DNA from 3 places in the Streptomyces sp. NBC_00691 genome. Region 2 is predicted to be linked to each of the others. Evidence: riboswitches for the same ligand, from Rfam matches in the RefSeq annotation. Region 2 holds a riboswitch; each other region holds the start of a gene.

Region 1 (7,677 bases), 1.7 Mb from region 2:
AGAGCGACACCGCCGACGGCGACGACGAGGAAGAGGGAGCGGACCAGTGACCGACGCCGCCGCGTCTTTGACGAGCATGGACTTCCACCCGCAGCCGACGCCCGGCGTCGCCCGCCCCTGGGCCTTCCCGGCCCCGGACCGCGGCGCCCTGGACAACGGCCTGACGGTCCTCACCAGTCACCGCCCCGGCCAGCAGGTCGTGGCCGTGGAGATCTTCCTGCCGGCCCCGCTGGACGCCGAGCCCGCCGGGCTCGACGGCGTCGCCACCATCATGGCCCGCGCGCTCTTCGAGGGCACGGACCAGCAGAGCGCCGAGGAGTTCGCGGCCGAGCTGGAGCGCTGCGGCGCCACGCTCGACGCGCACGCCGACCACCCGGGCGTGCGGGTCTCCCTGGAGGTTCCCGTCTCCCGGCTGCCCAAGGCGCTCGGTCTGGTCTCCGAGGCCCTGATCGCGCCGGCGTTCCTCGAGACCGAGGTCGAGCGCCTGGTGCGCAACCGCCTCGACGAGATCCCGCACGAGACGGCCAACCCGGGCCGCCGCGCCGCCAAGCAGCTCTCCAAGGAGCTGTTCCCGGCCGAGGCCCGGATGTCCCGGCCGCGCCAGGGCACCGAGGAGACCGTCGAGGCGATCGACGCCGCCGCGGTCCGCGCCTTCTACGAGGCGTACGTCCGGCCCGCCACGGCCACCGCCGTGGTCGTCGGCGACCTCACGGGCGTCGACCTGGACAAGGTCCTCGCCGAGACCCTGGGCGCCTGGACCGGTGAGCCGGCCGAGGCGCTCCCGATGCCGCCGATCACCGCCGACGACACCGGAAGGGTCGTCATCGTGGACCGTCCCGGGGCCGTCCAGACCCAGTTGCTGATCGGCCGGGTCGGACCCGACCGCCACGACAGCGTCTGGCCGGCCCAGGTCCTGGGCACGTACTGCCTCGGCGGCACCCTCACCTCGCGGCTCGACCGGGTCCTGCGCGAGGAGAAGGGCTACACGTACGGCGTGCGTGCCTTCGGGCAGGTGCTCCGCTCGGACGGCCGGGGGAACGGCGCCTCGATGCTCGCCATCAGCGGTTCCATCGACACGCCCAACACCGGTCCGGCTCTTGACGACCTGTGGAAGGTGCTGCGGACGCTGGCCGCGGAGGGTCTCACCGACGCCGAGCGGGAGACGGCCGTGCAGAACCTGGTGGGCGTCGCGCCGCTCAAGTACGAGACCGCCGCCTCCGTCGCCGGGACGCTCTCCGACCAGGTCGAGCAGCACCTCCCGGACGACTACCAGGCCCAGTTGTACGCCCGGCTGGCCGAGACCGGCACGGTCGAGGCGACCGCGGCCGTGGTCAGCGCCTTCCCCGTGGACCGGCTCGTCACCGTGCTCGTCGGCGACGCGGCGCAGATCGCGGAGCCGGTGCGCGCGCTCGGGATCGGTGAAGTGACCGTCGTGACCGGCTGATTCAGGCCGCCGGCACGGCGACGGAGGACCCCGACGACATGGTTCGTCGGGGTCCTCCTGTTTGTCCGTATTGAGATTAAGGATGGTTGTATGCCCTGTGGCATGTCTTACAAAATGCGTGTCCGGTTGGTGATTGAAAGACGATCCGCATAGCGTCAGGCCGTCTGTTCGTCAGTTGCACGTGCCGCACCCGCGGCATCGGACAGACATCGCCGAGTCCCCGTCAGGCGCGAGCCTGGGGAGCCGGGGACCCACACGTAGTCCCTGGGGTGAATCGGGCGCCTTCGTCTCGTACGGAGGGGCTCGTAGGAGACCTTCCTGCTCCGAACCCGTCAGCTAACCCGGTAGGCGAGAGGGAAGGAAAGGATCAGCCCCTACATGGCGTTCACCCGTGCCACCGGGAAGCATCGTGCTCCGAGCCGGATGGCGCGCCGCGGCGTGGGCTTCGCCGGCGCGGCGACGCTCGCCACCACCGGCGTCATCGGAACCCTCGCTTCCCCGGCGCTCGCCGCCGACACGGACCACCGCTCTCCCGAGGACACCGGTATCACCAAGGTGATCACCGAGGACGACCTCGCCGAGCGGATCGCCGCCCAGGCCGCCGCCCAGGAGCAGGAGGCCTTCGAGGTCGCCGCCAAGGCGAAGGCCAAGGCCGAGGCGAAGCGCAAGGCCGAGGCCCGCGCCAAGGAGATCCGCGAGGCCGAGCAGCGCGCGGCCCGTGAGGCCGAGCGCCGTCGTCTGGCCTCCTTCCAGCTGCCCGTCGAGGGCTCGTACGTGTCCACCGGTTACAAGACCGGCGGCTCGCTCTGGTCCTCCGGCAGTCACTCCGGCATCGACTTCCACGCCGCCTACGGCAGCAGCGTCGTCTCCGTCGGCTCGGGCACCGTCGTCGAGGCCGGCTGGGGCGGCGCGTACGGCAACAACATCGTCATCCGGATGAACGACGGCACGTACACCCAGTACGGTCACCTCTCCTCCATCGGGGTCTACGTCGGCCAGAGCGTCGAGCCGGGTGAGCGGATCGGCATCTCGGGCTCGACCGGCAACTCGACCGGCCCGCACCTCCACTTCGAGGCCCGGACGACCGCCGAGTACGGCTCCGACATCAACCCGGTCGCGTACCTCCGCGCCCGCGGCGTCAACGTCTGATCCAGGACGCCCCTCGCGCGGGGCCGGCGGTCGTCCCGCCCCTCCCTCGCAAAAGCCCCGGCTCGTACAGAGCCGGGGCTTTTCGTCTGTCGCTGCACACCGATATTCCGTCGGGGCATCGGAAATTCCGGCGCGCTGCAATAGAGTCGCAGATCGGGCGCAGAACAGGCGCCGTCGGAATTGACTCGCGCGGACCAAGGCGGAGGTCGGACATGCGCATTCCCGCGCACTCGGTATGCACGGCGATCCGGGACGACATCGTCTCCGGCGTCTACGAGCGGGGCAGTCGGCTGACCGAGGACCAGCTGGCCCGCCGGTACGGGGTCTCCCGCGTCCCGGTCCGCGAGGCCCTGCGCACCCTGGAGTCCGAGGGCTTCGTCGTCTCCCGCCGCCACGCCGGGGCGCATGTCGCCGAGCCCACCGAGCAGGAGGCCGCCGATCTGCTGGACATGCGGGCGCTGCTCGAACCGCTGGGGGCTGCCCGCGCCGCCCAGCGGCGCACGGAGGCCCATCTCAAGGTGCTGCGCGGCCTGGTCAGGCTGGGGCAGGAGCGGGCCAGGCGCGGGCAGGGCGAGGACCTGCGATCACTCGGCGGCTGGTTCCACGAGACGCTCGCGCAGGCTTCCGGGAGTCCGGCCCTGACGGCGCTGCTGACCCAGCTGCGGCACAAGATCGCCTGGATGTACGCGGTCGACCAGCCCGAGCGGCCGGTGGACGCCTGGGCCGAGCACGGCGCGATCGTGGACGCCGTGGCGCGCGGTGACGCCGAGCGGGCGCGGGCGCTGACCGCGCAGCACGCAGAGCGCTCGCAGTCGCTGCACCGCCTCAAGAGGCCGGACCGTTCCCGTGTGAGGGTTTCGCAACACGCAGTCAACACGGCGAGTTCCCGGAATTAACGCACGCATCGTATACATGGAATAGGAATTCGATGCCGCCGCTTCGTGCTGCCCTGAAAGAGGGTGCCGGAAAAGCGAAAGGCCGTGACCTCCGGAATTCCGGCGGGCACGGCCTTTCGGTGTGCTGAGGGGTGTCGACCCCGGGTCAGACGGTCTCGGGAAGCTCGTCCAGGCCCTCGGCGACGAGCTTCGCCAGACGGTCCAGAGCGGCCTCGGCGCCGTCGGCCTCCGAAGCGAGGACGATCTCCTCGCCGCCCTGCGCGCCCAGGCCGAGCACCGCGAGCATGGAGGCGGCGTTCACCGGGGTGCCGTCGGACTTGGCGATCGTCACCGGAACGCCGGAAGCCGTGGCGGCACGGACGAAGATGGACGCGGGGCGGGCGTGCAGGCCCTCGGCCCAGCCGACGTTGACGCGGCGCTCAGCCATGGTGTTGCCCTTCAAGTCTCAAGCGGGTTGTCTAGACCAGTCTCTCACGTGCTGCCACGTGCTCGCGCCGACCTTCGGCCCGGATCGGACCGCCGTTCGGCCCTCCCTCGCCGTGCCCGGCGTGCTCCCTACCTTGCACGGCGGACCCCCGCCGCGCGAGCGGTGTCGCCCCCGTGTCGCGGCCCGTGCCGTCGCCCCGGCGCGACCCGTGCCACCACCGCGCCGCGGCCGTAGGCTGACCCCATGCAGAGCGCGTCGGACCAGCTGCCGGAGCACGACTACCCCGACCACTGGGAAGCGGACGTGGTGCTCCGCGACGGCGGCACCGCGCGCATCCGGCCCATCACGGCCGACGACGCCGACCGCCTCGTCAGCTTCTACGAGCAGGTATCGGACGAGTCGAAGTACTACCGCTTCTTCGCCCCCTACCCTCGGCTGTCCGCCAAGGACGTGCACCGCTTCACCCACCACGACTTCGTGGACCGGGTCGGCCTCGCGGCGACCGTGGGCGGCGAGTTCATCGCCACCGTGCGCTACGACCGGATCGACGACCGGGGCCTGCCCGCCTCCGCCCCGGCCGACGAGGCCGAGGTCGCCTTCCTCGTCCAGGACGCCCACCAGGGACGCGGTGTCGCCTCCGCCCTGCTCGAACACATCGCGGCCGTCGCGCGCGAGCGGGACATCCGCCGCTTCGCCGCCGAGGTGCTCCCCGCCAACAACAAGATGATCAAGGTGTTCACGGACGCCGGCTACACCCAGAAGCGCAGCTTCGAGGACGGATCCGTCCGGCTCCACCTCGACCTCGAACCCACCGACCGCTCCCTCGCCGTGCAGCGCGCGCGGGAGCAGCGGGCCGAGGCCCGCTCCGTACAGCGCCTCCTCACCCCCCGGTCCGTCGCCGTCGTCGGCGCCGGACGCGCGCCGGGCGGAGTCGGCCGCACCGTCCTGCGCAACCTCCTCGGGGCCGGGTTCACCGGACGCGTGTACGCGGTCAACGCGGCGCTCGCCGAGAACGACGGGTCCGTCACGTTCGACGGCGTCCCCGCCCACCCCTCCGTCGCCGCCATCGGCGAGCCCGTCGACCTCGCGATCGTCGCCGTCCCCGCCGAACGGGTGCCTGAGGTCGTCGCCGACTGCGGCGAGCACGGCGTCCAGGGACTGGTCGTGCTCTCCGCCGGATACGCCGAGAGCGGCGCCGACGGGCGCGAGCGGCAGCGCCAGCTGGTCCGCCAGGCCCGCTCGTACGGCATGCGGATCATCGGGCCCAACGCCTTCGGGATCATCAACACGGCCGCCGACGTCCGGCTCAACGCCTCCCTCGCCCCGCAGATGCCCGCCGCCGGGCGGATCGGGCTCTTCACCCAGTCCGGCGCCATCGGCATCGCCCTCCTCGCCGGACTGCACCGGAGGGGCGCCGGGCTCTCCTCCTTCATCTCGGCCGGCAACCGCGCCGACGTCTCCGGCAACGACTTCCTCCAGCACTGGTACGACGATCCCGGCACCGACGTCGTCCTGCTCTACCTGGAGTCGATCGGCAACCCCCGGAAGTTCACCCGGCTCGCGCGCCGCACCGCCGCCGTCAAGCCGGTCGTCGTCGTCAAGGGCGCACGGCACAGCGGCAGCGCGCCGCCCGGACACCGTGTGCCCGTCACCCGCATCCCGCACGCCACGGTCTCCGCGCTGCTCCGCCAGGCCGGCGTCATCCGCGTCGACACGGTCACCGAGCTGGTGGACGCCGGACTGCTGCTCGCCGCGCAGCCGCTGCCCGCCGGGCCCCGGGTCGCGATCCTCGGCAACTCCGAGTCCCTCGGCCTCCTCACGTACGACGCCTGCCTGACGGAGGGGCTGCGCCCGCTGCGGCCGCTCGACCTCACCACGGCGGCGGAACCGGCGGACTTCCGGGACGCCCTCGTGGCGGCGCTCGCGGACGAGACCTCCGACGCGGTCGTCGTGAACGCGATCCCGTGGGTCGGCGAGAACGGCGCCACCGAGTTCGGCGACGGAGAGGTCCTCGCGGCCTCTCTCCGCGAGGCCGTCGCCTCCGCCCAGGCCCCCACGAAGCCCGTCGTCGTCGTCCACGTCGAGATGGGCGGCCTCGCGGAGGCCCTCGCGGTCGCCACGAGCACGCGCCCGGCGGCACCGGGACGGGGCGGGGCCGCCGCCGCTCCGGGATCCCGGCCGGCAGCCGGACTCCCCGCCGGCCCGGTGGCCGGGCCGACCCGGCCCCCGGCCGCGCCCAGTGGCCGGCCAGGGTCCGGACCCCTCGGCCTCCGGCCAGAGGCCCGGACCGCGGGTCCCGGACCGTCCGGCCCGGGAACGGGCGGCGGCATCGTGTCCGCTCCGGGCGACCAGGGGACGACCCCGGCCGCGGCGGCACAGGCCTTCGCGACCGGCCCCGGGGCGGTCCCCGCCGACGAGCACCAGGCCTCCGCGTCCGGCGTCGAGGCCGCCGACGGTGACCCGGCCGCCGCGCCCGTCGCCGTCCCGCCCGCCACCATCCCCTCCTACCCCGCCGCCGAACGGGCCGTGCGGGCGCTGGCCGAGGCCGTGCGGTACGGGCAGTGGCGGCGGCAGGCCGCCGACCCCGGCCGGGTGCCCGAGTACGACGACATCGACGAGGCGGGGGCCGCCGCGCTGATCGAGCGGGTCCTCGGCGCCGGCGACGCCGACCCGCGCGGTGTGACACTCGACACCGCGCAGGCGGGGGAGCTGCTCGCCCGGTACGGCATCGCCGCCCTGCCCACGCAGCCCGCGCCCACCCCCGACGCCGCCGTCGAGGCCGCCGGCCGGCTCGGCTACCCGGTCGCCCTCAAGACGACCGCGCCCCACCTCCGCCACCGCCCCGACCTCGGGGGCGTACGGCTCGATCTCGCGTCCGAGGAACAGCTCCGTACGGCCTACTCCGAGCTGACCGCGGCCCTCGGCAAGCCCGAGGAGCTCCAGCCGGTCGTCCAGGCGATGGTGCCCCGGGGGGTCGACACCGTCGTCCGCTCCGCCATCGACCCCGCCGTCGGCGCCGTCCTCTCCTTCGGCCTCGCGGGCGCCGCGTCCGAGCTGCTCGGAGACACGGCCCACCGGCTGGTGCCGGCCACCGACCGGGACGTCGCCGACCTGGTCCGTTCCCTCCGCACCGCCCCGCTGCTGTTCGGCTGGCGCGGCTCCGCCCCCGTGGACACCCCGGCCCTCGAAGAGGTCCTGCTCCGGGTGTCCCGCCTGGTCGACGACCACCCCGAGGTGGTGGCCGTCTCCCTGGAGCCGGTGGTCGTGGCACCGCGCGGCCTGTCCGTCCTCGGCGCCACCGTCCGGCTGGCCCCGCCGCCGCCCCGCACCGACCTCGGCCCGCGCAGCCTGCCGAGCTACTGAAGGGCCTGAGGGGGCCCCACAGCCCCGTAGGATGGATTCCATGGCGAAGACCGGTACGACGACCCAGGGGCTGCGCGCGGCGATCGAGCGCAGCGGCTACTACCCGGCCCTCGTGGCCGAGGCGGTGGAGGCCGCCGTCGGCGGCGAGGCCGTCGCGTCGTACGTCGTGCACCAGGAGACCACGTTCGACGCCAACGAGGTCCGGCGCCATGTCACCGTCCTCGTCCTGACGCCGCACCGCTTCATCGTCAGCCACACCGACGAGCAGGCCGCCGACACCAGCTCCCCGACGCCGTACGCCACGACGTCCACCGAGTCCGTGAAGCTCGACCGGATCTCGTCCGTCGTCGTCAGCCGGGTCGTCGCCAACCCGGAGTCGTACACCCCGGGCACGCTGC
Region 2 (7,677 bases):
GGTCCTTCGACGTCCACCTCCCCGCGCAGACGGCCGCCGCCCCCCTCGCCGCGCCGGACGCCGGCGGAGCCGTACTCCTGCCGTACGCGGCCGACCTCCGCACCGACCCCCGCGCGCGCTGTGTCCGGGGCAGGGCGGGACCCGGCCCCGAGCCGGGCCGGCTGCTGATCGCCCTCGGAGTGGACCGGAACTGAGCCGGGTCTCGCCCCCGCGTGACCAGGCCCCCTTCCGCGTACTCCCCAAGGACGTCCCACCCATGAACAACCTGCTGTCCGGCAGCCTGCTGCCCGTCGCCGAGCAGACCGTCGGCAACACCCCCGTCCTCCGCACGGACGACGGCTACTGGGCCAAGCTCGAAGGCTTCAACTTCGGCGGCATCAAGGACCGCGCCGCCCTCTACATGGTCGAGCAGGCCCGCCGGCGCGGTGAGCTGCGGCCCGGCGCGCCGATCGTCGAGTCGACCTCCGGAACCCTCGGCCTCGGGCTCGCCCTCGCCGGGGTCCTCCACGGCCATCCGGTGCACGTCGTCACCGATCCCGGCCTCGAACCGATCGTCGAGCGGATGCTCGTCGCCCACGGCGCCCGGGTCCATGTCGTACGGGAGCCGAGCCCTCGGGGCGGCTGGCAGCAGGCCCGGATGGACCGGGTCGCCGAGCTGCTCGTGAGCCTCGACGGGGCCTGGTGGCCCAATCAGTACGGGAACCCCGACAACCCCGACGCGTACGCGGGGCTCGCCGCCGAGCTGTCCGGGCAGCTCGACCGGATCGACGTCCTCGTCTGCGCGGTCGGCACCGGAGGCCACTCGGCCGGGATCTCCCGGGCCCTGCGCGCCACCAGCAGCCCCGCGCTCGAACTCGTCGGCGTGGACTCCGTCGGCTCCACCGTCTTCGGCCTGCCGGCCGGGGAGCGGCTGATGCGCGGGCTCGGTTCCTCCATCCACCCGGGCAACGTGGACCACGGCGCCTTCGACGAGATCCACTGGGTGGGACCGGCCGAGGCGGTACGGGCGGCCCGCCGCCTGGCCTCGCGTCAGTTCGCCACGGGCGGCTGGAGCGTCGGCGCGGTCGCGCTGGTTGCCCGGTGGCTGGCCCGGACCCGGCCGCGCGGGACACGGATCGCGGCGATCTTCCCCGACGGGCCGCAGCGGTACTTCGACACCGTCTTCAACGACGAGTTCTGCGCGGCCCACGGCCTCCTCGACGGGCCCGTACGGGAGGATCCCGCCGGGTACGTCTCCGCGGACACGGTCAGCGGCTGGACCCGCAGGGTCATGGACCGGACGGAGGCCGCGCGGTGACCACGACGACAGCGCCTCCCCGGGGCGGCGTCTGGAGGCAGAGCCGCACCTTCGAACCGGCCGTCCGGCTGCTGTTCCTCAACCAGCTCACCATCAACCTCGGCTTCTACATGCTCATGCCGTACCTGGCCGCGCACCTCGCGGACGGTCTCGGCATGGCGGCCTGGGCGGTCGGGCTCGTGCTCGGCGCCCGGAACCTGTCCCAGCAGGGAATGTTCCTCGTCGGCGGGGCGCTCGCCGACCGGCTCGGCTTCAAGCCGCTCATCGTGGCGGGCTGCGCCCTGAGGACGCTCGGCTTCGGGGCCCTGGCGTTCGCGCAGTCGCTGCCGATGCTCATCGCCGCCTCCCTCGCGACCGGGCTCGCGGGGGCGCTGTTCAACCCCGCCGTCCGGGCCTGTCTCGCGGCCGAGGCGGGGGAGGAGCGCCGGGTCGAGGCCTTCGCGCTGTTCAACGTCTACTACCAGGCGGGCATCCTGCTCGGTCCGCTCGTGGGGGTGGCCCTGACGGGGGTGTCGTTCCGGCTGACGTGCGTGGTGGCGGCGGTGCTGTTCGCCGGCCTGACGCTGGTCCAGCTCCGGTTCATGCCCGCACGGGGCGAGCGGCGGGAGCGGGACGGGGAGGGGACGGGGCAGTTCCGCACGGTCCTCTCGCACCGCACCTTCTGGCTGTTCTCGCTCGCGATGACCGGCTCGTACGTGCTGTCCTTCCAGGTCTATCTGGCGCTGCCGCTCGCCGCCGGCGGCACGGGGCCCACGACGGCGCTCTTCGTCGTGTCCGCCCTGGTCGCGCTCGCCGGGCAGCTGCGGATCACCGCCTGGTGCAAGCGGCGGCTGAGCCGGGAGCGGTGTCTGGTCCTCGGGCTCGCCCTGATGGGCGGGGCCTTCCTGCTCCCGGCGGCCCTCGGCCGGGGTCTGGTGGGGCTGCTGCTGTGCGCGGCGGTCCTGGCCGTCGCGAACGCGGTGCTCTACCCGTACGAGATGGACACGGTCGTCGCGCTGTCCCGGGGGCGCTGGGTGGCCACCCACTACGGGCTCTACAACACGGTGTGCGGGATCGGGATCACCCTCGGGAACCTGGGGACGGGCGCGCTGCTCGACGTGACCGGGTGGTCGGCTGTGCCGTGGCTCGCGCTCTGCGCGGTGGGGCTGGGGTGCGCGGCGGCGATGGCGCTCCTGGCGCGGGGCGGGCGGCTGGCGGAGGGGACCGCCACCGACTGACCCCCGCGCGCGTGGCGGGGCCGCCTCCCTCCGCCCGCGTGGCCGGGCCGTCCGCCACCGCGTGGTGCCCGCACGCGCGCGTGGCCGGGCCCTGCCCCGGTCCGTACGCCAGTCGGCCCCACGGAGGTCGCCGCCCCGGGCGGCGACGGCCACCCTGGGAGGGCGCGGTACGGGCCGCGGCCGGGTACGGACCGGGCAGGAGACCACAGGTGGGGCACCCTCCAGGAGTGACCGACGGGCGGCGTACGGGCGACCCCCGCCGCTCGTACGGGGGCGCCCGGAGGTTCATCCGGGCGCTGCCGCCGCTGATCATCGTGGGCGGTGTCTTCTTCGACGTCCTGACGCCGCCCAAGTACAGCGCGGCGCCGCTGTTCTCCGCCGCCCCGCTGATCGCGGCACCGTTCTTCTCCACCCTCACCACGCTGCTCACCGGGATCGCGGCCGTCCTCGCCTCCGTCGGGCTGCACCTCTACAACGGCACCGCGAACCAGGTCTCGTCGCTGACCGAGTTCCTGACCGTGTTCACGGTCGCCGCGCTGGCCATGCTGATCAACCGGGTCGTCCTCCGCAGCGGCGAGCGGCTCGCCTCGGCGCGGGTCATCGCGGAGACCGCGCAGAAGGCGGTGCTCCCGACGCCCGCCGAGCGGATCGGCGGACTGCAGTGCGCGGCGCGGTACGAGGCGGCGCAGGCGGACGCGTTCATCGGCGGCGACCTGTTCGCCGTCCAGGACACCCCCTACGGGGTACGGCTCGTGGTCGGCGACGTCCGCGGCAAGGGCATGGACGCGGTCGAGGCCGTCGCCGTCGTCATCGGGGCGTTCCGGGAGGCGGCCGAGCAGGAGCGGACCCTGGAGGGCGTGGCACAGCGGCTCGAACGGGCCCTCGCCCGGGAGGGCACCCGCCGGCACGGGCTCGACGCCTTCGAGGGGTTCACCACGGCCGTCCTCGCCGAGATCCCGCGCGGTGACGGGAGCGGCACCTTCGACGGGTTCGTACGGGTCGTCAACCGCGGGCACCCGCCTCCGCTGATGCTGTACACGGACGGGCGCCTGGACACGCTGGAGCCGGGCGAGGCGGCGCTGCCGCTCGGGATGGGCGATCTGGCGGCGTGGCCGGACCGGGCCGAGGCGCGGCCGTACCCGCCGGGCGCGACGCTGCTCTTCTACACCGACGGTCTCTCGGAGGCGCGGAACGCCGAGGGTGTCTTCTACGACCCGGGGAAACGGCTCGCCGGGCGGATCTTCCCCGGGCCCGAGGAACTCCTCGACGCTCTCGTGGACGACGTACGGCTGCACACCGGAGGCGGGTCGACCGACGACATGGCGCTGCTCGCGGTGAGCCGTCCCGCGACGGGGCAGCCGGAGCGGCGTCGGACCATGCCCGTGGTGCCGCAGGGCAGGCCCTGAGGGCCCCGCGGCGGGTCCGGTCACCGGCCGTAGTCGCGAGGTGTCACTGCGATAACAATTGACATAACGTCAGATCGCGAGGGTTTCGGCGTCCCTTACTGAAGGGGGGTCAACTCGGACCATTCCCTCCCAATTCAATGAATGATCAAGAGGAACGGCTTGGAATCGGGACCCCGTGTCTATTAACGTTCGATAACGCAGCGCGGTCGTCCCAGCCGTCGCAAGAGGCGGCACCGTGCGCACGCGCCGAATCCTGAAAAGGAACCGGGGAACCACTACTTGGGGTGAATCGGGCCCTTCGCACTCGTGCGACCGTGCCCGTAGGAGACCTTCCTGCTCCGAACCCGTCAGCTAACCCGGTAGGCGAGAAGGAAGGAAAGGAGCGCGCCTTCGTGGCGTCCAACACTCCCGCACCCGAAGCCCCCTTCGATGCCTTCGGTGGTGGTGCGGGTCCTGCCGCCCCGGACACCGAGTGGAACCCCACCGAGGGATCCCTCCGCTCCGGCGGCCGCCACCGTGTCGTCAAGCAGCGCTCCAACTTCGCCCGTTCCTCCACCGTCCTCGGCGTCGGTGTGATCGCGGCCGTCGGTGCGGGCGGCCTCGCCACCGCGCAGGAGAAGCCCCCGGTGGCCATATCGCTCCCGGACCTTCCCGACCTCAACCTGCCGGACGCCCACGACCTGCCCGGCGTCGGCGACCTCCTCCCCGAGGAGACCCACGAGACGGTCAGCGCAGACCGCGCCAACCCGAACCCGCTCACCGTCGCCACGTACGCCACCCTCGACGACGAGCAGGGCACGCACACCCCGCGGATGACGCAGGCCGGCCTGGTCACCCAGGACGGCCCGGCCGCGCAGTCCGCGCCCGGCGCCCACGACGCGGGCGAGGCCCTGCGCGCCCGCATCCTCCAGCAGGCCGAGCAGCAGCAGGCCTCCGCCGACGCAGCCGACAAGGCCGCGGCGGAGAAGGCGGCGGCCGAGAAGGCTTCGGCGGAGGCCGTGGCCAAGGCCGACGCCGCGGAGAAGGCGGCCGCCGAGGCGAAGGCCAAGGCCGAGGCGGAGGCCAAGGCGAAGGCGGAAGCCGAGGCCAAGGCGAAGGCCGAGGCGGCGGCCGAGGCCGAGCGCCTCGCCAAGCTGGCCGCGAGCTACTCGCTGCCGCTCTCCTCCTACAGCCTCAGCGCCACCTACATGCAGTCCGGCTCGATGTGGTCCTCCGGCTACCACACCGGCCTCGACTTCGCGGCCCCCACCGGCACCCCGCTCAAGGCGGTCCACGGCGCCACCGTCAAGTCGGCCGGCTGGTCCGGCTCGTACGGCTACCGCGTCGTCCTGGAGCTCTCGGACGGCACCGAGATCTGGTACGCCCACATGTCGTCCATGACCGTCTCCGCGGGCCAGACCGTGGGCACCGGCGAGACGATCGGCCGCGTCGGTGCCACCGGCAACGTGACCGGCGCCCACCTCCACATGGAGGTGCACACGCCCGGCGGCTCCGGCCTCGACCCGGCGGAGTGGCTGCGCTCCAAGGGCCTGACCCTCTGACCCCTCCACCCGCCCCGAGAACCGACGGAACGGTCCTGAGGGAACGTGCCTGAGGGAACGGCCCCGGCGGACGGCCCCGGACGGCGCCCACGGGAACGGCCCTCACGGAATAGCGCCGGCGGCGCGGACGGTTGTCTCGACCATGACGACTCTCCGCCCGCTGGGCAGCTCCGATCTGCATGTCTTCCCGCTCGCCCTGGGTGGCAACGTCTTCGGCTGGACCGCCGACGAGGCCCAGTCCTTCGCCGTCCTCGACGCCTACACCGCCGCCGGCGGCAACTTCGTCGACTCCGCCGACGTCTACTCGGCCTGGGCCGAGGGCAACGAGGGCGGCGAGTCCGAGACCGTCATCGGCCGCTGGCTCGCCTCGCGCGGCAATCGCGCCGAGGTCGTCGTGGCCACCAAGGTCGGCGCCCACCCCCACTTCAAGGGACTGTCCGCCACCACGATCAAGGCGGCCGCCGAGGAGTCGCTGCGCCGCCTCGGCACCGACTACATCGACCTGTACTACACGCACTTCGACGACGAGTCCGTCCCCGTCGAGGAGATCGTCACCGCCCTCGACCGGCTGGTGAAGGACGGCACCGTACGGGCCGTCGCCGCCTCCAACATCTCCCCCGAGCGACTGCGCGCCTCACTCGACTTCGCCGAGTCCGAGGGCCTCGCCCGTTACGTGGCCCTCCAGCCGCACTACAACCTGGTCTCCCGCGACACCTACGAAGGCCCCCTCCTGGAGACCGTCGAGAAGGCCGGGCTCTCCGCCGTCCCGTACTACGGCCTCGCCTCCGGCTTCCTCACCGGCAAGTACCGCCCCGGCACCACCGTCGACAGCGCCCGCGCCGCCGGGGCCGGCGGGCACCTCGACACCGAGCGGGGCCGGGCCGTGCTCTCCGCGCTCGACACGGTCGCCGAGGCGCACGGCGCGGAACTCGCCACCGTCGCCCTCGCCTGGCTCGCCTCCCGCCCGACCGTCGCGGCGCCGATCGCCTCGGCGCGTACGGTCGAGCAGGTCCCGGCGCTGGTCGCGGCGGCGGAACTCACGCTCACGGACGCGGAGCTGGCACTCCTGACCCAGGCGTCGGCCGGCTAGGGCCTGTCGGCACACTCCCGTCTGCCCCGCGACGCCTGGCACTCCCTCTGCCGCCCCTCGGCTCCTGCCCGACCCGTGAGAGCCGTGCAAGAGACGCTCTAGCTCCGGTACGGGTTGAAGCCGTCGTAGTCCAGGTACTGCGGCGGCGCCCAGACCTGGCCCGTGGCCCGCGCCGCGTACGTGAGCGCGGGCGACGCGACCGCCCGGCGCTGCCACAGATGGTGCAGCAACTCCTGCTCCCGGGCCGGGAAGTCTGGCCCCGCCGTCCCCCGGCGGGCCCGGTCCCGAAGGAACGCCAGGGTTGTCGCGAAGGACTCGTACTCACCGACGGCCCGCGCCGCGGCCTGCCCGTACGTCCGGGCGGCGAAGGAGCGGGCCAGCTGGCGGGCGCGCATCGAGGAGAGCGCGAGCGGCTCGGCGGGGGAGAGCCACCCGGCCGCCGCGTACGCCGGGAGCTCGCCGGATATCGTGCGCAGCTCGCGCTGCCGGCTCCAGACCGCGAGCCAGGTCAGCAGACCGAAGGCCGGGACCATGAGCGCCCCGTACACCGCGTAGAAGGCCAGCGGGCCGCCGAAGGTGGCCGAGCCGTTCCAGGCGGCGTGCAGGCCCATGGCGAGCAGCAGCCCGGCGAACGGCAGCAGCACCCGGCGCAGACGCCTGCCGCGCGGCGCGAGGGCGGCGAAGCCGAAGCCGATGCCGGTGAGCACGGTGAAGAGCGGATGCGCGAACGGCGACATCACGACCCGGACGAAGAAGGTCGCGGCGGTCACCGAACCGAGGCCGGTGGCGCCGAACTCCTGGTCCTCGCCGAAGGCGTTGCCGAGGTAGAGGATGTTCTCGGTGAAGGCGAAGCCGGTCGCGGTGAACCCGGCGACCACGACCCCGTCGACGAGCCCGCCGAAGTGCCTCCTGCGGAAGAGGAACAGCAGCAGGATCGCGGCGGCCTTCGCGGTCTCCTCCACCACGGGTGCGACGACGGTCGCGCCCAGGGTGTCCGCCGAGGTGGGATCGGCGGTGGCCGTCGCGATCCAGCGGACCGCGAAGGAGTTCGCCAGGATCGCGACGAGCGCGGCGGCGAAGGCGCCCCAGGCGAACGCGAAGAGCTGGTTCTTCCACGGACGGGGCT
Region 3 (7,677 bases), 970 kb from region 2:
GCCCGTCTCTCGACGACCGCGAACGTGCTTCTGAGCATCTGAGGATCCACCGACAAGAATCTAGGGCACCACCCCCTTCTTGATCACAGGATCCGACAGACCTCACCTTCCGGACCGCCCTGTACGGTCGGGGAGTGAGCACCACCCCCGGCGCCGGCCCCGCCCCCGAGCCCGCTTCCTGCCCCGTCACCGGCCCGGCCGGCGCGTCCGCGCCTCCCGCGCCCGAGCTCTTCACCTGGGAGTTCGCGAGCGACCCGTACCCCGCGTACGCCTGGCTCCGGGAGCACGCGCCCGTGCACCGGACGACGCTGCCCAGCGGGGTCGAGGCATGGCTGGTGACGCGGTACGGGGACGCCCGGCAGGCCCTCGCCGACCAGCGCCTCTCCAAGAACCCCGCGCACCACGACGAGTCCCCGCACGCCAAGGGCAAGACGGGCATTCCGGGCGAGCGCAAGGCCGAGCTGATGACGCATCTGCTCAACATCGACCCTCCGGACCACACCCGGCTGCGGCGGCTCGTCTCGAAGGCCTTCACCCCGCGCCGGGTCGCCGAGTTCACCCCGCGCGTACAGGAGTTGACCGACCGGCTCATCGACTCCTTCGTGGAGAAGGGGAGCGCGGACCTCATCCACGAGTTCGCCTTCCCGCTCCCCATCTACGCGATCTGCGACCTGCTCGGCGTGCCCGAGGAGGACCAGGACGACTTCCGCGACTGGGCCGGGATGATGATCCGGCACGGCGGCGGCCCGCGCGGCGGGGTCGCGCGGTCGGTGAAGAAGATGCGCGGCTACCTCGCCGAGCTGATCCACCGGAAGCGCGAAGGCCTGCGGCAAGAAGGGGCCGACGACCTCATCTCGGGGCTCATCAAGGCCTCCGACCACGGCGAGCACCTCACCGAGAACGAGGCCGCCGCCATGGCCTTCATCCTTCTCTTCGCCGGCTTCGAGACGACCGTCAACCTCATCGGCAACGGCATGTACCAGCTCCTGCGCCACCCCGCGCAGCGCGAGCTGCTCCAGGCCTCGGTGGTGGCGGGGGAGACCGGGCTCCTGGAGACCGGGATCGAGGAGCTGCTGCGGTACGACGGGCCGGTGGAGATGGCCACCTGGCGGTACGCGACCGAGCCGCTGACCCTCGGCGGGCAGGACATCCCGGCGGGCGATCCCGTCCTCGTGGTGCTCGCCGCCGCGGACCGGGATCCGGAGCGGTTCGACGGGCCGGACACCCTGGACCTGACCCGGCGCGACAACCAGCACCTCGGGTACGGGCACGGCATCCACTACTGCCTGGGCGCACCGCTCGCGCGGCTGGAGGGACAGACCGCGCTCGCGACCCTGCTGACCCGGCTGCCGGACCTGCGACTTGCCGCCGAACCGGAGGAACTGCGGTGGCGCGGAGGGCTCATCATGCGCGGATTGCGCACGCTTCCGGTGGAGTTCTCCCCTTCCGCACGACCTCCACGAAGTGATGAACCGTCAGAACTGTGATCTTCACGTGATCGCGAGTGCATCGACTTGTGATGAGCGTTCGAATAGGGCTACCTTCCCGGTCAGCTCGGTTCGTCAACTTGGTTGAGTAAGTCGGCCACGTTCGGCAACTCGGCTCGTCCACACAGTCGTCACGCGAAAGGCGCTCCTATGCGTTCCGGGAACGGACGTCACCGTCGCCCCCGTCAGGCCCCCGCAATCGTCGTCGCCGCGGGTGTGACCGGCTCCGCCATGGCACTGCCGCTGCTCGCCACCGGATCCGCCTCCGCGGCCGACGCGGCCACCTGGGACCGGGTCGCCGAGTGCGAGTCCGGCGGCCAGTGGAGTGCCAACTTCGGCAACGGCATGTACGGCGGACTCCAGTTCACCCAGGACAGCTGGGAGCGCAACGGCGGTCTGACCTACGCGCCCAGCCCCGACCTGGCCAGCCGCGCCCAGCAGATCGCGGTGGCCGAGAAGGCCCTCGCCAAGGGCTCCACCGAGTGGGCCACCTGCGCGCCGATCGCCGGTCTGACGAACGACGGCACGTCGCCGGGCGTGGACCCCGGCCCCGCGAGCGTCCCCAAGGCCCCCACGGGGCCTGTTCCCGAGTCGAACTGGACCACCGGTCTTCCCGGGACCTCCGAGGGGTCCTCGGAGGAGGCGAAGGGGTCCAAGGAGTTCAAGGAGGCGGAGAAGGCCACGGAGTCGGCTTCGCCCACCGCGCCCGTCTCGCCGACCGCTCCCGTCTCGCCGACCACCCCGACGAGCCCCTCCGTGTCGACCGACCCGGGCCACCCGACCGTGCCCACCACCCCCGGCGCGCCCGATGAGTCCCTTACGCCGGTTACGCCCGGTACGCCCACCGGGCCGGATGCCACCGCGCCGGGCGGCCCGACGGATGACACGTCGTCGGCCACTCCCGGAACCGGGAAGCACCGGGGCGATGCCGCTCCGGAGGAAACCGGCAAGCCGGACAGTTCTGCCGATTCCGGCAGACATGCTTCATCGGACAACAAGCTCACCGAAAACCCCCTGGAGGAGTCGTCGACTGACGCTCCGAAGGAATCGGACGCAACGGACAGTCAGGGCAAGTCGGGCGCTTACCTCGTGCAGCCGGGCGACAATCTGTCCGACATTGCACAGGAGAACGAACTCCCCGGAGGCTGGGCCGCCCTCTATGACGCCAACCGGCAGACGGTGGGCCTCGATCCGGACCTCATCCTCCCTGGTCAGGCCCTCGACCTGACGAACGGTTCGACCGCGTCGGCGAAGTGATTCGGGGGCGTATGTCCGGTTCTGGGCAAGTGAGACATGGGTCTCTTCGTCCCAACTGGCGTGTCACGCCCGCAAACTTTGCTTCTGTCACCTCTCACCTGCATAAACACCCCCCGCCGGAAGGCAAGTAGGGGCGATATTTCCGCAATACGCCTCTTTGAACTTCCGGTGGGTCTGTGTCTACGGTCATCACCGCTCGCCACCGCGGGCCCCGTCGACCGAAACGCCGAATCCTGCCGTCGGCCGATGGGAATTGTCGTCGCGTAAGCGCCGAAGGCAGGAGCGGGGGACCCAAGGTAAGTGCCGGCCCCGGCCGTTGAGACAGACGGCCGACGATCGGCTTGGGGTGAAGCCACGTGCTAGGACACGTGGCCGGGCAACTCATTGGCCCGAACCCGACAGCTCACCTCGTAGGCGTCGGTGAGGAGAATCTCCATGCTGTTTTCCGGCAAGGGCAAACACCGTCGTCCCTCCAAGGCGACCCAGGTCGTCACGCTCGTCGGCGTCACCGGCGTCGCCGTGGCCGCCCCGCTGATGACCGCGGGCACCGCCTCGGCCGCCTCGGTCTCCGAGTGGGACACCGTCGCCGCGTGCGAGTCCGGTGGCAACTGGTCCATCAACACGGGCAACGGCTACTACGGCGGCCTGCAGTTCTCGGCCTCCACCTGGGCCGCGTACGGCGGCACCGCCTACGCCTCGACCGCCGACCAGGCGTCGAAGTCCCAGCAGATCGCCGTCGCCGAGAAGGTCCTCGCGGGCCAGGGCAAGGGCGCCTGGCCGTCCTGTGGTGTGGGCCTCTCCGGCGCCTCGCCGAGCACCGGTGCCGTCGAGAGCGCGCCGAAGCAGAGCACCCAGCAGGAGCGGAAGGCCGAGCAGCCGACCACTCGCAGCGAGCAGCGCCAGGCCCCGAAGAAGGCCACGCAGCAGCAGGCCGCCCCGCAGGCCGCCGCGAAGAAGACCGTCACCACCCCGACCGGCAAGAAGGTCAAGAAGGGCGACGGCGAGTACAAGGTCGTCACCGGCGACACGCTCAGCAAGATCGCCCAGGCGCACGGCGTCAAGGGCGGCTGGGCCGAGCTCTTCGAGCTGAACAAGGGCGTCGTCGAGAACGCCGACCTGATCTACCCGGGCCAGCAGCTTCACCTGAAGTGAGCCCGGCGGTCCGCGTGAGTCCGGCGGCTCGCGCGGCCCCTCCGACCCTCCCGCGGTGACCACCCCGGCCCGACGCGCCCATCCCCCGTGCGCGTCGGGCCGGGGTTCCCCCGTTTCCGGGGGCGTACGGAGAGACAAGGGGAGGGGCCCGCGGCGGAACCGGACGGTCCACGTGGTTACCGGCCGGTAGATCTGAGGCCCTTCGTCCCGAGATGCCTGCCCTTGGGTCCTTTTTCGTCCCAGGGGGCGGGCGCCCGGCTGGCCGGAGCCCCCGAGCCGGTTAGGCTCTTGTCGCAAGGCCAAGCGACCCTGCACCGACCTTGCGTCACATCCAGCGTCACATCCCAAAAAGGAGATGCTCGTGCCGTCCATCGACGTCGTCGTAGCCCGGGAAATCCTGGACTCCCGAGGCAACCCCACGGTCGAGGTCGAGGTCGGCCTCGACGACGGCAGCACCGGTCGTGCTGCTGTTCCGTCCGGCGCCTCCACCGGTGCGTTCGAGGCCATCGAGCTTCGCGACGGTGACCCGAACCGCTACCTGGGCAAGGGTGTCGAGAAGGCCGTCCTCGCCGTCATCGAGCAGATCGGCCCGGAGCTCGTCGGCTACGACGCCACCGAGCAGCGCCTGATCGACCAGGCCATGTTCGACCTGGACGCCACCGAGAACAAGGGCTCCCTCGGCGCCAACGCCATCCTCGGTGTCTCCCTCGCCGTCGCGCACGCCGCGTCCGAGGCCTCGGACCTCCCGCTCTTCCGCTACCTCGGCGGCCCGAACGCGCACCTGCTGCCCGTTCCGATGATGAACATCCTCAACGGTGGGTCGCACGCCGACTCCAACGTGGACATCCAGGAGTTCATGATCGCCCCGATCGGCGCGGAGTCCTTCTCCGAGGCCCTCCGCTGGGGCGCCGAGATCTACCACACCCTCAAGGCCGTCCTGAAGCGCAAGGGCCTCTCCACCGGCCTCGGCGACGAGGGCGGCTTCGCGCCGAACCTCGAGTCGAACCGCGCCGCCCTCGACCTCATCGTCGAGGCCATCAAGGAGGCCGGCTACACCCCGGGCTCCGACGTCGCGCTCGCGCTCGACGTGGCCGCGTCCGAGTTCTACAAGGACGGCAAGTACGAGTTCGAGGGCAAGTCCCGCTCGGCCGCCGAGATGACCGAGTACTACGAGGAGCTCGTCTCCGCGTACCCGATGGTCTCCATCGAGGACCCGCTGTACGAGGACGACTGGGCCGGCTGGAAGGTCCTCACCGACAAGCTGGGCACCAAGGTCCAGATCGTCGGCGACGACCTCTTCGTCACCAACCCGGAGCGCCTGGCCCGCGGCATCGAGGAGGGCACCGCGAACGCCCTCCTGGTCAAGGTCAACCAGATCGGTTCGCTGACCGAGACCCTCGACGCCGTCGAACTCGCCCAGCGCAACGGCTTCAAGTGCATGATGTCCCACCGCTCCGGCGAGACCGAGGACGTCACCATCGCCGACCTCGCGGTCGCCGTGAACTGCGGCCAGATCAAGACCGGCGCCCCGGCCCGCTCGGACCGCGTCGCCAAGTACAACCAGCTGCTGCGCATCGAGGAGATCCTCGACGACGCCGCGGTCTACGCCGGCCGCAGCGCCTTCCCGCGCTTCAAGGGCTGATCAACGGCTGAGCCCCTCCGCAGGGCAGCTTCCGTACGTCCCCGTACTCGGTCCCGTACCGTGTGCGGGGACGTCCGCGTGAACAGGGGAGGCGACACGACATGGCCGCGAAGGACCGGGACCGGTTCTCCACCGCGACCCGGATCAGACTGCTCGGCGAGCAGACCGCCGCCCGTGTCTACCGCTCCCAGACCCGCCGCCAGGCCCGCCGCTCCCGGCTCACCGGCCGCGCGGCCTTCCTCGCCCTGGTCGTCTGCTCCCTCGTCGTGGCGCTCGCCTACCCGATGCGGAGCTACGTCTCCCAGCAGGGCGAGATCGCCGAGCAGGAGCGCAGGACCGCGGAGGCCGCCCGCCGGGTCGAGGAACTCAGGGACGAGAAGGCCCGCCTCCAGGACCCGGCCTACGTCCGCCGCCTCGCCCGCGAGCACCTCCACTACGTGCTGCCCGGCGAGACGGGCTTCACCGTGAACGACCCCGACGCGGAGCAACGGCCCCGCGGCGACCAGGGCGCGGCGGACCGCCCCTGGTACGACAACCTCTGGGACGGCGTCGACCACGCCGACCGCCCCTGACCCCTCCTCCGCACCAAGACGAGCAAGGCAGACATGGAAACGCCCCCTCCGCAGACCGAACGCACCGAGCCCACCGAGCGGGACATCGCCGCCTTCGAGCTCCAGCTCGGCCGCCCGCCCCGCGGCCTGCGCGCGATCGCGCACCGCTGCCCGTGCGGCAACCCGGACGTCGTCGAGACCGCGCCCCGGCTCCCCGACGGCACGCCGTTCCCGACCACGTACTACCTGACCTGCCCCCGGGCGGCCTCGGCCATCGGGACCCTGGAGGCCAACGGGGTCATGAAGGAGATGCAGGCCCGGCTCGCCACCGACCCGGAGCTCGCCGCCGCCTACCGGGCCGCGCACGAGGACTACATCGCGCGCCGTGACGCGATCGAGGTCCTGGAGGGCTTCCCGAGCGCCGGCGGCATGCCGGACCGCGTGAAGTGCCTGCACGTCCTCGTCGGCCACTCGCTGGCCGCCGGACCGGGCGTGAACCCGTTCGGCGACGAGGCGCTCGCGATGCTGCCGGAGTGGTGGGCCAAGGGCGCCTGCGTCACGCCGTGCGGGGACAAGGACGAGGAGAAGAAGGAGGGGGCCGCGTGACCCGGGTCGCCGGAATCGACTGCGGTACGAACTCCATCCGCCTCCTCGTCGCCGACGTCCACCCGGAGACGGGTGACCTGATCGAGCTGGACCGGCGGATGACGATCGTCCGGCTCGGGCAGGGCGTCGACAAGACCGGCCGGCTCGCCCCCGAGGCCCTGGAGCGGACCTTCGCCGCCTGCCGCGCGTACGCCGAGGTCATCAAGGAGCTCGGCGCCGAGAGGCTCCGCTTCGTCGCCACCTCCGCCTCCCGCGACGCCGAGAACCGCGCGGACTTCGTGAACGGGGTCGTGGAGATCCTCGGCGTCGAGCCCGAGGTGATCACCGGCGACCAGGAGGCCGCGTTCTCCTTCACCGGCGCCACCGGCGAGCTGCACGGCGACGACCGCCGTCTCGTCGTGGACATCGGCGGCGGCTCGACCGAGTTCGTGGTCGGCAACCGGCACGTCGAGGCCGCCCGCTCCGTCGACATCGGCTGCGTCCGGCTCACCGAGCGGCACGTCCGGAACGACCCGCCGACCGCCGGGGAGGCCGACGCGATCCGCGCCGACGTCCGGGCCGCGCTCGACCTGGCCGCGGAGACCGTCCCGATCGGCACCGCCGAGACCCTCGTCGGGCTCGCCGGATCGGTCACCACGGTCGCCGCCATCGCCCTCGGGCTCCCGGAGTACGACTCCGAGAAGATCCACCACGCCCGGATCTCCGCCGCCCAGGTCGCCGAGGTCACCGACCGGCTGCTCGCCTCCACGCACGCCGAGCGAGCCGCGATCCCCGTCATCCACCCCGGCCGGGTCGACGTGATCATCGCCGGCGCGATCGTCCTCAGGGAGATCGTCGAGCGGGTCGGGGCCCGCGAGGTCGTCGTCAGCGAGCACGACATCCTCGATGGGATCGCCCTATCCGTCGCATAGTGGGCACCTATCGACGCCCGCCGACGCCATGTCGCCGGGAAAGTTCGTGAAGTTCTTCACAAGGAAAAGGG

What was found. Region 2 has a riboswitch for cyclic di-AMP ahead of OG392_RS19540 (M23 family metallopeptidase). Riboswitches for the same ligand answer to the same signal wherever they lie in the genome.
Region 1: another riboswitch for cyclic di-AMP. It lies ahead of OG392_RS27345 (M23 family metallopeptidase); the one in region 2 lies ahead of OG392_RS19540 (M23 family metallopeptidase).
Region 3: another riboswitch for cyclic di-AMP. It lies ahead of OG392_RS15005 (transglycosylase family protein); the one in region 2 lies ahead of OG392_RS19540 (M23 family metallopeptidase).

Annotation. Positions count from the first base shown of each region.
Region 1 is NZ_CP109007.1:6,037,343-6,045,019, forward strand. It holds gene OG392_RS27335 (M16 family metallopeptidase) at 1-50, shown strand, start outside; gene OG392_RS27340 (M16 family metallopeptidase) at 77-1,444, shown strand; cyclic di-AMP (ydaO/yuaA leader) riboswitch at 1,645-1,810, shown strand; gene OG392_RS27345 (M23 family metallopeptidase) at 1,823-2,593, shown strand; gene OG392_RS27350 (GntR family transcriptional regulator) at 2,806-3,489, shown strand; gene OG392_RS27355 (HPr family phosphocarrier protein) at 3,635-3,916, opposite strand; gene OG392_RS27360 (bifunctional acetate--CoA ligase family protein/GNAT family N-acetyltransferase) at 4,160-7,279, shown strand; gene OG392_RS27365 (DUF5998 family protein) at 7,320-7,677, shown strand, end outside.
Region 2 is NZ_CP109007.1:4,313,690-4,321,366, forward strand. It holds gene OG392_RS19520 (hypothetical protein) at 1-194, shown strand, start outside; gene OG392_RS19525 (PLP-dependent cysteine synthase family protein) at 257-1,297, shown strand; gene OG392_RS19530 (MFS transporter) at 1,294-2,514, shown strand; gene OG392_RS19535 (PP2C family protein-serine/threonine phosphatase) at 2,724-3,920, shown strand; cyclic di-AMP (ydaO/yuaA leader) riboswitch at 4,155-4,301, shown strand; gene OG392_RS19540 (M23 family metallopeptidase) at 4,313-5,461, shown strand; gene OG392_RS19545 (aldo/keto reductase) at 5,604-6,551, shown strand; gene OG392_RS19550 (PrsW family intramembrane metalloprotease) at 6,650-7,677, opposite strand, start outside.
Region 3 is NZ_CP109007.1:3,346,927-3,354,603, reverse strand. It holds gene OG392_RS15020 (globin domain-containing protein) at 1-38, opposite strand, end outside; gene OG392_RS15015 (cytochrome P450 family protein) at 135-1,487, shown strand; gene OG392_RS15010 (LysM peptidoglycan-binding domain-containing protein) at 1,704-2,744, shown strand; cyclic di-AMP (ydaO/yuaA leader) riboswitch at 3,003-3,176, shown strand; gene OG392_RS15005 (transglycosylase family protein) at 3,180-3,896, shown strand; gene eno (phosphopyruvate hydratase) at 4,252-5,538, shown strand; gene OG392_RS14995 (FtsB family cell division protein) at 5,640-6,110, shown strand; gene OG392_RS14990 (DUF501 domain-containing protein) at 6,144-6,695, shown strand; gene OG392_RS14985 (Ppx/GppA phosphatase family protein) at 6,692-7,606, shown strand.